One region of the Pantoea sp. X-Soil-ISGK-355 genome, then DNA from elsewhere that is predicted to be linked to it. Evidence: predicted binding sites of a transcription regulator. Region 1 holds the regulator's gene; the other holds the start of a gene.
The links. The regulator LexA, encoded in region 1, represses DNA repair genes until DNA is damaged. The targets are predictions, from matches to a motif close to TNCTGTATGTACATACAGNA.
Positions count from the first base shown of each region.

Region 2: umuD (translesion error-prone DNA polymerase V autoproteolytic subunit) is a predicted target of LexA. The motif match lies at 3,270-3,289, and genes of this name have one in related genera.

Region 1 is NZ_AP035971.1:317,248-324,907, reverse strand. Features, by position in the region: gene zur (zinc uptake transcriptional repressor Zur) at 17-538, shown strand; gene AC6I8J_RS01385 (CsbD family protein) at 628-840, opposite strand; gene dinF (MATE family efflux transporter DinF) at 1,008-2,330, opposite strand; gene lexA (transcriptional repressor LexA) at 2,431-3,045, opposite strand; gene AC6I8J_RS01370 (diacylglycerol kinase) at 3,151-3,519, opposite strand; gene plsB (glycerol-3-phosphate 1-O-acyltransferase PlsB) at 3,648-6,071, shown strand; gene ubiA (4-hydroxybenzoate octaprenyltransferase) at 6,407-7,273, opposite strand; gene ubiC (chorismate lyase) at 7,302-7,660, opposite strand, start outside.
Region 2 is NZ_AP035971.1:1,869,776-1,877,435, forward strand. Features, by position in the region: gene AC6I8J_RS08620 (glucose 1-dehydrogenase) at 1-386, opposite strand, end outside; gene AC6I8J_RS08625 (manganese catalase family protein) at 449-1,297, opposite strand; gene AC6I8J_RS08630 (biofilm development regulator YmgB/AriR family protein) at 1,588-1,845, opposite strand; gene AC6I8J_RS08635 (hypothetical protein) at 2,397-2,621, shown strand; gene AC6I8J_RS08640 (hypothetical protein) at 2,722-2,973, opposite strand; gene umuD (translesion error-prone DNA polymerase V autoproteolytic subunit) at 3,311-3,730, shown strand; gene umuC (translesion error-prone DNA polymerase V subunit UmuC) at 3,733-5,001, shown strand; gene AC6I8J_RS08655 (TetR/AcrR family transcriptional regulator) at 5,595-6,209, shown strand; gene AC6I8J_RS08660 (hypothetical protein) at 6,357-6,488, shown strand; gene ycgZ (regulatory protein YcgZ) at 6,527-6,766, opposite strand; gene AC6I8J_RS08670 (hypothetical protein) at 6,994-7,266, opposite strand.

The DNA.
Region 1 (7,660 bases):
CAGCGGAGAATTTTTCATGACAAACATGACGTCGCAGCAAATTTTGATTCAGGCTGAAAAGATATGCCTGCAGCGCGGTGTACGTCTGACTTCGCAGCGTGCTGAGGTGTTGCGCCTGATGGCCGAACAGCCTGGCTCGATCAGCGCTTACGATCTGCTGGATCAGCTCCGCATCAGCGAACCACAGGCTAAGCCGCCCACGGTCTATCGTGCGCTGGATTTCCTGCTGGAGCAGGGTTTCATTCATCGGGTGGAATCCAACAACAGCTACGTCATGTGCCACCATTTTGAGGCACCGGCACATACATCGGTGATGCTGGTCTGTGACCGCTGTGCTGCGGTAACGGAGAAACAGGCGCAGGGCGTGGAGAAGATTATCGCAACGCTGGCGGGTGAAGCACAGTTCGCTTTACGTCATAGCGTGATTGAAGCGCATGGTTTATGTGAAAATTGTGCTGCGGTCGAAGCCTGTACGCACCATGAAAGCTGCGAGCATGACCATCAGGATGAGGGTAAAAAGCGGGGCAAACGCGGGTAATCTGCACATCCTTGTGCTGTTCCGTCCCTGTGCCGTTCCGGGGCGGGCGCGCCGGAAAGCTTTTAGCTGATTATCAGCCTGGTATCAGATTACCAGCGGTGATCTTTGTTCTGACCTTCCCAGTCGGTTACTTCACGCTCTGCTTCATCTTTCGCATAGCCATAACGTTCCTGGATTTTGCCGACCAGCTGATCGCGTTTACCTTCGATAACCTGCATGTCGTCATCGGTCAGCTTGCCCCATTTCTCTTTCATTTTGCCTTTGAACTGCTTCCAGTTGCCGCTGGCTTCATCTTTATTCATGGCAGACCTCCAATCCTCGGGGTTTAATGATTATCTTGTTACTTAACAAAATAACGATATAAAGCGCTGGTTAACTGCGCTGCATAGAGTTAATTATAGTAGCCAATTTATTAACCGTGGAATAATACAGAATAATCTGTATCGGCTTGCGTGCAGCCACGACTGACTCAGGCATCAAACCAGCTGTTCTGACGCCAGTGCTTACGCCAGATGAGCCACAGCGACAGGCCGCGCAGCGCCAGGAAAACCGTTACCGCCAGCCACAGTCCGTGATTACCCAGCGCCGGTACGCTGAGCAGCATCAGAAAGTAGCCTGCTGCTGCCACCACCATGCTGTTACGCATCTCACGTCCGCGTGTTGCGCCGATGAACATCCCATCCAGCAGATAACACCAGACGCCGATCAGCGGCATAACGATCTGCCAGACCAGATAGCGGTCAGCACTTTGTTGCAGCGAAGGAAGAGAGGTCAACAGGGTAACAATCTGCGGGCCAGCAATGGCATAGGTCAGGGAAAAGAACAGCGCTACCACCACCGCCTGCCGACAGGCAGAGTGCCAGACACGCAGCAGTTTGCCGCCATCTTTTGCACCATGGGCCTCGCCGGCAAAAGCTTCAACTGCGTAGGCAAAGCCATCCAGCGCATAGGCCGTGAACGTAATGAACATCAGCAATACCGCGTTAACCGCCACCACATCCGGGCCCAGCCGCGCGCCCAGCACGGTCAGCGAGGCGAAACAGAGTTGCAGCATCAATGAGCGCAGCATGATGTCCCGGTTCAGCCGCAGCAGCCGGCCGCTGTCACCGCGCCAGCTCTGCTTCAGCAGGCTTAACGTAATACCGCGCAGCTTCAGGACTCGCCAGACCATGATACCGCCGACACCCAGCGTGATGTACTCCGCCAGCGCCGTGGCGGTTGCCGCCCCCGCGACACCCCAGTGCAGTCCCATCACCAGCCAGAGATCGAGCCCGATGTTAACCAGATTGCCTACCACCAGCAGGATCACTGGCGCGCGCGCATACTGCACGCCCAGCAGCCAGCCCAGAATGACCAGGTTTGCCAGCGTGGCGGGTGCACTGAGCCAGCGAATCTGAATAAACAGCGCCGCCTGTTCCAGTACCGCGGGATTACCGCCAACCAGATGGGTCGCCAGCTGAATAATCGGATAACGTAAAGCGATGAACAGTACACCTGCCAGCAGCGCAATCATCAGCGGCTGGGTCAGCGCACGTGCCAGCGCCATTTTATCACCGGCACCAAACGCCTGCGCCGTCAGGCCAGTCGTACTCATTCGAAGAAAAAGCAGCAGCATAAAGAGGAAACTGGTCACAGTGGTCCCGACCGCAACCCCGCCAAGATAGACAGGGCTGTCGAGATGACCAATAACTGCAGTATCGACCACGCCCAGTAAGGGAACGGTGATATTTGAAAGGATCATCGGCAGCGCAAGCCGCCAGAGATTTTTATCCGTTGCCGTGAGAAAGCGCATTCGCCGTTCCGTGCTCAGTGTCGCTGCGCAAAACAGGCAGCGACAAAATTAGGGCAGACAGAATAGCATCAGAGAAAGCGAATGCACGCAGCCCTCAGAATCAGAGCCACTCGCCGTTACGCACCACGCCAACCGCCAGACCTTCAATGGTCAGGGACTGTGCACGGGTATCGACAACAATCGGGTCGAAATCGCTGTTTTCAGGCAGCAGATGCACGATAGCACCCTGCTTTTTCCAGCGCTTAACGGTGACTTCATCATCAATGCGGGCAACGACAACCTGGCCATTGCGCACATCCTGGGTTTTATGTACCGCGAGCAGGTCGCCATCCATAATCCCGATATCTTTCATCGACATTCCGCTGACGCGCAGCAGGAAGTCGGCAGAGGGCTTAAACAGGCCCGGATCCACTTTATAGTGGGTTTCGATATGTTCCTGCGCCATGATTGGCTCACCGGCAGCAACCCGGCCAATCAACGGTATGCCTTCTGAGGCTTCTTCTTCCATTAGCAGGCGAATGCCGCGCGATGCACCGGAAACGATCTCAATGACGCCTTTACGCGCCAGCGCTTTCAGGTGCTCTTCTGCCGCATTCGGTGAGCGGAAGCCCAGTTGTGCAGCAATCTCTGCGCGCGTAGGCGGCATGCCTGTTGAAGAAATATGGTCGCGAATCAGGTCATAGACCTGCTGCTGCCTGCTGGTTAATGCTTTCATCCCGCCCCCTGGTTGTTTATACAGTCGCTGTGAGTATATACAGGTATTGGCGAAATGGAAACCGATTGTCAGGCAAAACGCGGCTTCCGGCGCGATATGGAACGCTTATCGCAAATGTGTCCAGAGCAGCGCGATCCAGACAAAGAGTGCCAGTAAGATGCTGATCAGTACTGCCGCAGATCCCATATCTTTGGCCCGGCCCGCCAGCGGATGATGCTCCTGACCGATGCGGTCGACCACGGATTCAATGGCGCTATTAAGGATTTCGACAATGACCACCAGCACCACCGACCCAATCATCAGGATGCGTGAGACCACATCGACATCCAGCCAGCAGGCGATAATAATGGCGACCAGCGCAGCCAGGGCTTCCTGACGAAACGCCGCTTCATGTTGCCAGGCGGCACGCAGTCCCTGCCAGGAGTAACCTGCGGCTTTAATTATTCTGATAAGTCCGGTGGCATTATTTGCCATGATGTGGGAACCCTTTTATCGGATTGACGTCAATGTCTGGGCTGCGTGCAATTGGCACCACCACAGATCTTCGCTGCACTTTCTGGTATGCTTGCGGCGCTTTGCTAACAAGAGGCTTCATGTTGTCTATGTCAGGTTGGCGTAAACTCTATTACAAATTGCTTAATTTACCACTGTCGTTTTTGGTAAAAAGTAAGGCCATTCCGGCCGATCCCGTGTCTGAACATGGTCTGGATCCGACCCGACCTATTATGTATGTTTTGCCTTACGATTCGAAGGCCGACTTACTGACTTTACGCGCGCAGTGTCTGCGGCATCATCTGCCTGATCCGCTCTCTCCGCTGGAGATTGATGGTTCACTGCTGCCGCGCCACGTATTTATCCACGATGGCCCGCGCGTATTCCCCTACTTTGTGCCCAGCGTCGAATCGGTGAAAATCTTTCACGATTACCTCGATCTGCATCGCAATAATCCTAAGCTCGATATCCAGATGCTGCCGGTCACGGTAATGTTTGGCCGCGCACCAGGACGTGAAGTCCAGGGCGAAGCCACGCCACACCTGCGTGTGCTGAACGGTGTACAGAAGTTCTTTGCGGTGATCTGGCACGGACGCGACAGCTTTGTTCGCTTCTCGCCGACCGTCTCACTGCGCCGTATGGCCACGGAGCACGGTACGGATAAGTCGATCGCCCAGAAGCTGGCTCGCGTGGCGCGCATCCATTTTGCCCGTCAGCGGCTGGCGGCGATTGGCCCGCGTTTACCGGCGCGTCAGGATCTGTTCAACCGTCTGCTGCAATCCAAAGCGATTGAAAAAGCCGTCGAAGATGAAGCACGCAGCAAAAAAATCTCCCATGAGAAAGCGCAGCAGAATGCCGTTGAGATGATGGAAGAAATTGCCGCCAACTTCTCTTATGAAGCGATTCGCGTCACCGACCGCGTGATGGGCTGGCTCTGGAGTCGTCTCTATCAGGGCATCAACGTCAATGGCGGCGAAAAAGTTCGTCAGCTGGCGCAGGATGGCCACGAGATTGTCTATGTGCCGTGCCATCGCAGCCACATGGATTATCTGCTGCTCTCCTATGTGCTCTATCATCAGGGCCTGGTGCCGCCACACATTGCTGCCGGTATCAATCTCAACTTCTGGCCAGCCGGCCCGATTTTCCGTCGTCTGGGCGCGTTCTTTATTCGTCGTACCTTTAAAGGCAACAAGCTCTACGCCACGGTGTTCCGCGAATATCTCGGCGAGCTGTTCACCCGCGGTTATTCAGTTGAATACTTTGTTGAAGGTGGCCGTTCTCGTACCGGTCGCCTGCTGGACCCGAAAACCGGCACTTTAGCTATGACGCTGCAGGCGATGCTGCGCGGCGGCAATCGCCCGATCACGCTGGTGCCGATCTACATCGGCTATGAACATGTGATGGAAGTGGGTACGTACGCCAAAGAACTGCGCGGCGCAGCCAAAGAGAAAGAGGGCTTCATGCAGATGGTGCGCGGCTTACGCAAGCTGCGCAATCTCGGTCAGGGTTACGTGAACTTTGGCGAACCCCTGCCGCTGGTCAACTATCTCAACAAGCGGGTGCCGGAATGGCGCGATGCCATCGATCCGATTGAGCCGCAGCGTCCCAGCTGGTTAACCCCAACCGTCAACGATATTGCTGCCAGCCTGATGGTGCGTATCAATGAAGCGGGCGCGGCTAACGCCATGAACCTCTGTGTCACCGCCCTGCTGGCGTCACGTCAGCGCTCACTCACCCGTGAACAGCTGATTGAACAACTGGAGTCCTATACCCAGTTGCTGCGCAACGTGCCTTACTCGCCAAATGCGACCGTACCCGATCTCTCCGCGGAAGCGCTGCTGGATCACGCCATGGGTATGAATAAGTTTGAGAGCGAAAAGGACAGCATTGGCGACATCATCATTCTGCCGCGTGAGCAGGCGGTGCTGATGACCTACTATCGCAACAATATTCATCACATGCTGGTGATGCCGTCGCTGATTGCCGCCATTGTTCAGCAGCATCAGACGCTGAGCGAAGCAGAACTGCTGCGTCAGGTAAGCCTGATCTACCCGATGCTGAAGAGTGAGCTGTTCCTGCGCTGGCAGACCGATGAGCTGCCGCAACTGTTGACCGAACTGAGTCAGGAGCTGGCGCGTCAGGGCCTGATTACGTTCGAAGCCGGCGAATTGCGCTTTTCCTCAGCGCGCTATCGCACGCTGCAACTGCTGGCTGCCGGTGTGCGTGAAACGCTGCAGCGCTACGCCATTACGTTCTCCATTCTCAGCGCCAAGCCGACGATTAACCGCGGCACGCTGGAGAAAGAGAGCCGGACGCTGGCACAGCGTCTGTCGGTGCTGCACGGGATCAATGCGCCGGAGTTCTTCGACAAAGCGGTCTTTACCTCGCTGGTACTGACGCTACGCGATGAAGGGTATATCAGCGACAGCGGGGATGCCAATGTCGCACAGACGCTGGCGACCTGGCACATTTTGGCTGACCTGGTCACCAGTGATGTCCGCATGACGATTGAAACCGCGGTGGCGCACGACTGACCCCTGCGTACAGTAAAAAGGCGACCTCATGAGGTCGCCTTTTTTATGCCCAAAACTTCGGAGCAGAAGAATTCTGGAAGCAATGAATAAGCTCAACACGCTGGGAACAGGGTCAGAAGAGGAAAGCGTCTCGCCGCCCGGAAAAAAACGCCAGGCGTTTTTGAACAACGCAACGCGTTGGCCCGGCTACGGGCGCACCTCAGGGATGAGGTGCGCCCGTAGCCGGGCCGAGCATGCCAGGGATGGCGGCTTTTGCGTCTTTCCGATCTGACCGTGTTTCCTGCGCACGCTCGATTTCGCCGCTAAATCAGCCTTTTTTCGCCCAAAACTCTCTATCAGAACAGCTGACTGAACGGCGGCGTATTCATCAGTACGCCAAGGAACAGCACCATCCCGACATAATTGTTATTCAGGAAAGCCTGGAAACAGGGCTGGCGTTCACGCCCGGCGATCAGCTTCTGCTGGTAAACAAACAGCGCAGCCGCAAGCAGCAGCGTCCAGTAGAAGGCGCCATTCAGATGCAGCATCATGCCCACCAGCGCCATCAGCAGCAGAGTGGCCAGTTGCAGCAACCCAATAATCAGCTTGTCGAAACGGCCAAATAAAATCGCCGTCGACTTGACGCCAATCTTCAGGTCATCGTCCCGATCGACCATCGCATACTGCGTGTCGTAAGCGACCGTCCAGCAGATGTTGGCAATAAACACCAGCCAGCATACCAGAGGTAAGGACTCACTAACTGCGGACCATGCCATAGGAATCGCCCAGCCAAATGCGGCCCCCAGCACCACCTGCGGCAGATGGGTGTAACGCTTCATAAAGGGATAGACCCAGGCCAGCGCCAGCCCCACGACGGAGAGCATTATCGTCATCAGGTTCATGGTCAGCACCAGCGCAAAAGCTATCAGCGCCAGGATCACGAACAGCAGCTTCGCCTCTTTGGCACTCACCGCGCCGCTGGCCAGTGGCCGGTGCTTCGTACGTTCGACATGACCGTCTACTTTACGGTCGGCGTAGTCATTGATCACACAACCGGCCGCGCGCATCACAAACACTCCGGCAACGAATACCACCAGCACCGGCAGCGGCGGGATCGCCATGTCAGCCAGCCATAATGCCCAGAGCGTGGGCCACATCAGCAGCAGCGTCCCAATCGGTTTGTCGATACGCATCAGGCGAGCGTAGGCCCGCCATTTATTCATACTTAAGCTCGTTTGCACCACAAAATCCTCAGACCAGATCGCGATAGAGCGGCGATGCCGGTAAAAACAGTTCAGTCAGCAGCAGCGGTTTGCCAGAGAGACGCAGGCGGGAACGCCGTCCCCATAATCCGTCCACCTGCCCCGGCTCAATAAAATCGCGGGTCAGCGTCGACGACGAAAAAAGATAGCGCCCCAGAGGACGGGTGCCGAGCTGTTGCAGCATCGCCTCCGGCCCATTGAGGGTGCTTTCCGGCACCAGCGTGCGACCCGCCAGCCAGGGCTGATCGTCGCCGGACAGCAGCACTTCGCGCAGCCAGAAGCGTTCATCGTCTGGCAACAATGCCCTTTCCTCACCCAGCTCGCTGGCGTCAATAAAGCCTTCACGCA
Region 2 (7,660 bases), 1.6 Mb from region 1:
TTATTCACCACAATGTTAATCTCACCAAAGGCTTCAACGGCTTTATCAACCAGCGCGTTGCAGTGTGACGCATCGGTAATGTCGCCGGGCACCAGGACAGCTTTCTGACCGGCGGCCTCAACCAGTCGGGCGGTATCCTGCGCATCCTCATGCTCATCAAGATAAGAGATCAGCACGTCAGCACCTTCCCGGGCAAAAGCAATCGCCACGGCCCGGCCAATGCCGGAATCGCCGCCGGTAATAATCGCTTTTTTACCCGCCAGACGGCCTGAACCCTGATAACTCTCTTCACCATGATCGGGCTGTGGCTGCATCGCGGCGGTGCTGCCAGGCCACGTCTGCTGCTGCTCTGTGAATGGGGGTTGTGGACGCTGAGTGGATGACATGACTTCTCCTCCGTAAAAAATGGAAAAACCTGTCAGGGCATTGGTCCCTGACAGGCGGGTAATTATGGTTTCGGTGGCGTAACGCCATCAATCTGCTCTGACTGTGCACCGGAGCCGGGACGGGCATTGCCCAGCAGCGGCTCATCACCCAGAATCTCGGGCTGCTGCTTCGCGCTGAACTGCCCATGACCATCGTAAGCCGGGCCACTGCTCCAGCGACCTTCCGGCAGCGGTTTGTCCAGTGAGGTATTCAGGCAGTAGTACGAGTGCTCCTGCGCCTCATGTTCCTGCGGGAAGCTGTTCGGGATCGGCAGCGATGCGTTCAGGCCACCCATCTCTTCGATCACCGCCAGCCACTGCTGCTGGTGCATCGTGTCACGGGCGATCAGGAAGGAGAGGAAGTCCTTCATCCCTTTGTCTTCGGTCATGTTGTAGAGCCGGGTAGCCAGTACGCGGCCGGTGGCTTCTGCAGTGACGTTAGCCAGCATATCTGCCGCCACGTTGCCGGAGGCGTAGATGTGGCTCATGTCGAACGGCATGCCGTTGGCATTCACCGGCATCGCAGCCAGACCGGAAGAGAGGATATGGCGTGGGTTCATGCCACCCAGAATGGCATTAACCACCGGGTCTTTGGCTGACGCTTCCTGGTAAGAGAGCGGTGCGCCTTCAAGGTTCAGCGCCACGGCGTAGCCCAGCATTTCGATATGGCTCAGCTCTTCGGTGGCGGTGGAGATCAGCAGATCCCGAATCCGCACATCACCCCGCGCGCCCATCGCCTGGAAAAAGTATTGCATCGCTACACGAATCTCACCTTCGACGCCGCCGATGGCCTGCTGTAACAGCATGGCAAACTCTGGATCGGGCTTCTCTACACGAACCGGGAATTGAAGTTTTGATGAATGATGAAACATGATTATTTTCCTCGTCTGTGTTTGCAGTAGATGCAGAAAAAGCCTGGACACAGATATCGGATAAATAAAGCGAACCGAGAGCAATTAATCGCAATTTAAGGTGAAATAAGCGGCAAAAACGGTAAATAGTAGAGCTATATCTGGTCCGGCAGGGCAGGCAGTACGGGAGGTGAATATAGAAGCGGGTGATGCAGTGCAGCAGAAATAAAAAAGCCCCTTTAAAAGGGGCCGATTCCGTAGTGGAAAAGCATCCGTGCTAATTCGCGTTCCGTCATGACAGACACAGGTTTTTAGCTTTCGCTGGTGGCCGTTGCACGCTGCAGAACATGTTCAAGAGCCTGACGGTAAATATCCTGCTTAACCATGTCGCGCTCGCTCTCCAGGCGGTGAATCAGACCCAGCACAATGTCTTTATCGGAGACATGGGCTTTGGCTCGCGCAAGTTCAGCATGAACTGCGGCGATCACCTGTTTTTCTGTGGTCAGCGCTGTACCAGAGTTCATGAAGTAATCAGAAATCTGAGACTCTGTATTCATCGTTGTTTGCATGTCAGGCCTCATAAGAAATTGGGAAGGAATGCGTTGATTCAGATCCGGTAACCGGCTGACGCAAAAAAATTGCATCTGAAGGTGGAAATCCACAACACCTTCAGATGCGGTGCAAAGCACGCTCGTTACAAGTGATTTAACATCACGAGGTAAAGTTATACAAAAATGGCAAAGTTGTACAATAAAATTTGACAAAAGATCACTGGTCAGATGTGTTGAGGGAGAGATGGCACACAGGACAAAGCGAGGCTTTCACTCTTTATGTTATATTATTCAGTGAATTAACAGGGATTTCCCATAAGATGATAACGTCTGCTGGTGAGTGCCAGCTATTTTTCTGCCGTCCTGTAAAACGATACAATAGCCGTTCAGGCAGACATTTTTGCAAAAAACCTGTACAGCCCGTACAGGTTTTTTTGCGCAGGAAAAGCGGACAACGCAACACAGCTGCTGCAATCCTGTCCGCCTGACAGGTCATGCCACATAATTCACTTCCCACGCCTGATGCAGAAGGCTAAGGTTGAGCCCTTATTCATCACAAGGAAATGATCATGGTTCACGACTATTTTGCGATTCCGCCTGCGGGCGTGACGCAGGAACAACATAAACGTTCAGTGGCTGTGGCAGCGGCGCTGTCAGTGGCAAAGGAATCCGTCAGCGCTTCAACGTCAGCAACCGGTTCAAAAGCCTCCTGGGACCTGCAGGCCGTGGCGAATGAAATTGGTAATCTGGCCGATGCGATTCAGGATGCGCTGGAGAGTGATAGCCAGGCTTAAAGGCTAATCCGCAGCGTCTCAGACGGCTGCCGGGACGGGGCAGGGGATGGCAGTGTTCAGGAGCCGGTAACGTCCGGTGAGCGGACGCTGCCGGAGAGTCCTATTCCATCGTGGGTGGCTCATATTTAATATACTGACGCAGGGCGTCATGGATTGCCTGATTATTGCCTTCCTCCAGACCACGTTCGGCATATTCTTTCGCCAGCGCGGCCAGCACATCGTCAAATTTCCCTTTGTAGTTGAGATTATTGAGCGCAATTTGCTGACCGAGTATCGCTTTTAATACCGTGGTCTCAACCGTTAACTGCGCAACGGCTTCTTCCAGATGTTTAATTCTATCGTCGTCTGTCATAACCCCTCCATGCCTTAAAAAAGGCAGAATAACCAGCCCGCTCTGAATATTCAAACCTCGGCGAATGCCACAGAGACGTTGTCAGATTTTCCTTAAGTAAAAATAATCAGCGGGTGAATTTATAAGATTAGTTACTGAAAGAAAAAAACGCTGATATTCCCGTGCTGCGGCAAAAGTAACCCGTTTCCGCTTACTCTCACAGCAGTGAGAAAAAAGAGGATTAAAAAAGTGTATTACCATCAACTCCTTTGCTTAAAAATGTTCCGTGTCACTTGATTAAAAGGGGGATTAGCTATTACTGTATTTATATACAGTAATCTGAGCAAGGAGTGAAATTGTGGAATTCATTAAACCTGCGGACATTCGCGCCGTTATGCCTTTACCGCTTTATATCGAACGTGTGCCGTGCGGATTTCCCTCCCCGGCGCAGGATTATGTCGAACAACGTATCGATCTCAATGCGCTGATGGTGCAGCATCCCAGTGCCACCTATTTTGTCCGCGTCAGCGGCGAGTCGATGATTGAGGCGGGCATTAACGATGGTGATATGCTGGTGGTCGACAGCTCGCTCACCGCCTCACACGGCGATATCGTGGTGGCCGCCGTCGATGGTGAATTTACCGTTAAACGTCTTCAGCTTCATCCCTGCCTGCAACTGATGCCGATGAACACCAAATTTAAACCGATCGCTATCCAGACCGAAGATGCGCTGGAAGTGTTTGGTGTTGTGACCTTTGTTATTAAATCGACGCACTGACCATGTTCGCGCTGGTCGATGTGAACTGCTTTTATGCATCGTGCGAAACCGTTTTCCGGCCCGATCTGAAAGGCAAACCGGTGGTGGTGCTGTCGAATAACGACGGCTGTGTGATTGCGCGCAGCGCCGAGGCAAAAAAAGCCGGCATTAAAATGGGTGCACCCTATTTTAAAATGCGTGAAGAGCTGACGCGTCATGCGGTACAGGTCTTCAGCTCAAATTACGCGCTCTATGCCGACATGAGTGAGCGGGTGATGACCATCCTCGAAGAGATGGCTCCCTCGGTGGAGATCTACTCGATCGACGAGGCGTTTATGGATCTTACCGGCGTGCAGAACTGCATGGCGCTGGAGACCTTTGGCCGGCAGGTTAAAGAACGGATCCGCAAAGAGACCCATCTGACCGTCGGCGTCGGCATTGCACAGACCAAAACGCTGGCTAAGCTGGCGAATTTTGCGGCCAAAAAGTGGAGCAAAACCGGCGGCATTGTCGATCTGTCGGACCCCGAACGACAGAAAAAGCTGCTGGCGCTGATTGATGTGGCTGACGTCTGGGGCGTAGGGCACCGGATCGGCAAACGGCTCAACGCCATGGGCGTTATGACGGCGAAAGATCTGGCCGATCAAAGCACCGAATCCATTCGCAAACAGTTCAGCGTGGTGATGGAGCGTACCGTCAGAGAACTGCGTGGCGAATCCTGCCTGGAACTGGAGTCAGTGACACCGGATAAGCAGCAAATCATGTGTTCCCGTTCGTTTGGCAGCCGCATCTCCGATTATGACCAGATGCGTGAAGCCGTCTGTGCCTATGCTGAGCGTGCGGCAGAGAAGCTACGCCGCGGTAACCAGTATTGCCGTCAGGTGGGGGTCTTTGTGCGTACCAGCCCGCATGCTACGGATGAACCCTTTTATGGTAATCAGTCTACCGGCCAGTTGGTCATCCCGACACAGGACACGCGCGATATTGTCGGCGTTGCGATGGCGTGTCTGGATAACATCTGGATTGAGGGGCATCGCTATATCAAGGCGGGCATCGTGCTGGGGGATTTTTTCAGTCAGGGCGTGGCCCAGCTTGATCTGTTTGACGAGCATCAGCCGCGCCGCAACAGCCAGGAGCTGATGCAGCTGATTGATAAAATTAATAAAATCGGCAGCGGAAAACTCTGGTTTGCCGGGCAGGGGATCAACAAGGCCTGGGCAATGAAGCGCGAGATGCTGTCACCTGCCTATACCACGCGGGTAACGGATTTGCCGGTGGCGGCGGTTAAGTAGGCGCGGGTCCGGCTTCCTCTGTTGCTGACGTAGCAGCTGTTATACGCTTTTTTATCACGCGATTAAAGTGACAGGAAGTGATGCTTTGCCTGGCCCGATGAGTAGTTTTTCATCGGGCATTTTAAAAAAATAACCACGTAAATATAGTGGGTTTCAGAGCGTTTGAAGCCAGAGTCATGCTCTGGCCTGCAATACAATTCACAGCAATCATTCAATCCCGCCACCATGACGACGATGAGATTTATGTGGTCGACGGCAACAGCACTATAAAAACCCGACTCTTTTTATGTTTTGCTGACAATGAGCACCACGCCAGCCTGCTTATTAAGCAGTCTATGTTATGGCTGATTAAAATAAACACGCAGCAACGGGCAGATCGCCGCAAAGAGACCGCGTTATTATCTGAGTAAATCGTGACCGGTTTGCTCTGTAACCTCTGCCGGGTTGCAGGGTACAACCGGTTACTCCCCTTGATCATCAGGCGACAGAAACGGACAGGCGTCAGTGTCAGGCCGCTATCTATACTTGTTACCCATGCCTGGGATAGAATCCGGGCTGATTCTGACAGGAACGTCCTTACCAGACCGGTAACAATGATCATGACAGCGACAGCGCAAAAAAACAAAGAGCGGGGACGTCCCAGAGAGTTCGATATTGAACAGGCTCTGGATCAAGCCATGATCGTTTTCCGACAAAAAGGGTATCACGCCACATCAATAAGCGATCTGGGTGAGGCGATGAACCTCTCTGCAGGCAGCATCTACAAGGCCTTTAAAGATAAGCGCTCGCTCTTTCTGCAGGTGTTTGAACGTTATCTGTTGCTCAGAAATACCGAGCTGCGCCGTCGTCTGGCACCCTGTGTCAGCGGACGGGAAAAAATAACCGAGCTATTGCAGTTCTATCTTGACTCGGCGCGCGCCATCGAAGGGCGGCGCGGCTGTCTGGTCGTTGCCAGCGCCATTGCGCTGCAGACGATGGATCAGGCGCTGGGGCAGCGCATTGATGAGGTGGTTCAGCGTAATCAGCGCTTCCTGGTCTCGCTGCTGGAGCTGGGGCAACGGGATGGCTCAATCGATAACACACTGGACAGTGAAGCGGCAGCCGGTTTAATCCTCTGCATGGCATACGGTATGCGGGTTGCAGGCAAGGTCAGCGATGTGACCAACGAACAGCAGACGCTGGCGCTGGCATTGAAAGTGCTGGGGTAATCATTACGGGGAGGGGCATCAGTATACCGGCATTTCCCCGCCCACGTTTTTCGGACAGAAAAAGTCTGCAGTGCGCTTTTCCCGACGCTGTTTATGTGCCAGGCTTTTACGCTTTATTCTGTAGCGTAGAAAATTAAGGCCTGCTTCGTGAAAACCTCAATCTTACTGACACTCGTCGCCGCTATTGGCTGCTCTGTCTTTGCTGCACAGGGGGGATTTGAAACCCGCGCAGTGAAACATCCGCTGCAACAGCAGGTGACGGAAAGCGGAGAGCCCTGACGCGCTGACAGAAGTCGCTGGCAGAGAGCGTCCGCTGCTTAACGGCCAAACAGCAGGCTGATGAGGGCACGGTAATGACGCTCCTCTTCCTGCGTGGACGCTGTCTCCAGCCGACGGAGAAGTTTGGTGCAGATCGATTTACGGTTTACGTTCCCGCCTGCATGCAGAATTTCCACCACCACCTGACCCAGCGTTTCCTGCTGTGAGGGCAGGCTTGCCGCATTAAAATAACGGGCAATATCGTCTGCCGTCCGCGGCAGTCTCTGGTTCGGGTACATGGATAATTTCCTGTGAGGTGATGGAAAAACGATCGGCTTGCGCCGAAGTTATACAAAAAAATCGAATCTGTATAGCTATTTCAGCGCAGGACCGGTGGTTTTCGTGCGATCTGCATAGCTTCTGGCGATAAACAGAAAAAATGCAAAAACTGGCGTGATGCCGCGGAGTGGTGAGTGGCACCAGGCGAGGCCTGGCACCCTGAACCGACAGGACATTCTTTAGCACATTAGCGGTAATCTTTAAGGTAAACCGGCGCCTGTCCGGTTTCAACCAGCCAGTTTAATTCGGCGCGGTCGCGCGTTGAGGCCTCGATAAAGCCTTTAAGCCAGTTGCGTGTATCAGCAATCTGCGCGACGCGCTCATCGCTGCGTTCGTTTTCAGCCATTTCAGCCAGCTGGCGAATCAGTGATACCAGCGTGATCTCCTGCTCTTCAAACGCCAGATTAATGGCGGCTTCACCAAGAATGATATGACCGATTGTTTTATCATGGTAAACCATCAGCGACCTCCTGATTGAATAACGATATGAATAGTCTAGTTAAAGGTCATCCGGACTAAAAGATCGGAAACCGCCGATAAACACAGTTGAAATGATTAAAAAATAAAATGAACCTTTAAGCGAAGCGATAAGCCTCTAATAAAAAAGAATAAAAACAGAGTTCTGTTTTACGGGTAAAAGAGCTTGAGCTATTAAGCTGGTTAAAAAGGGTAGGGGTTGCCTGAAATTCAGATAAGTAATAAGCAGGTGAATCACGATTACTGTCATGTTGACTGCCATATTATGGCTATAACATAACGGATATTTCTGATTCGAATCGGCAGGTGGCGGGAAGCTTCGTTCGTACCACATGTTGCGCTAAGCACAGGAAAAAATAAAGCCGCCTACGGGCGGC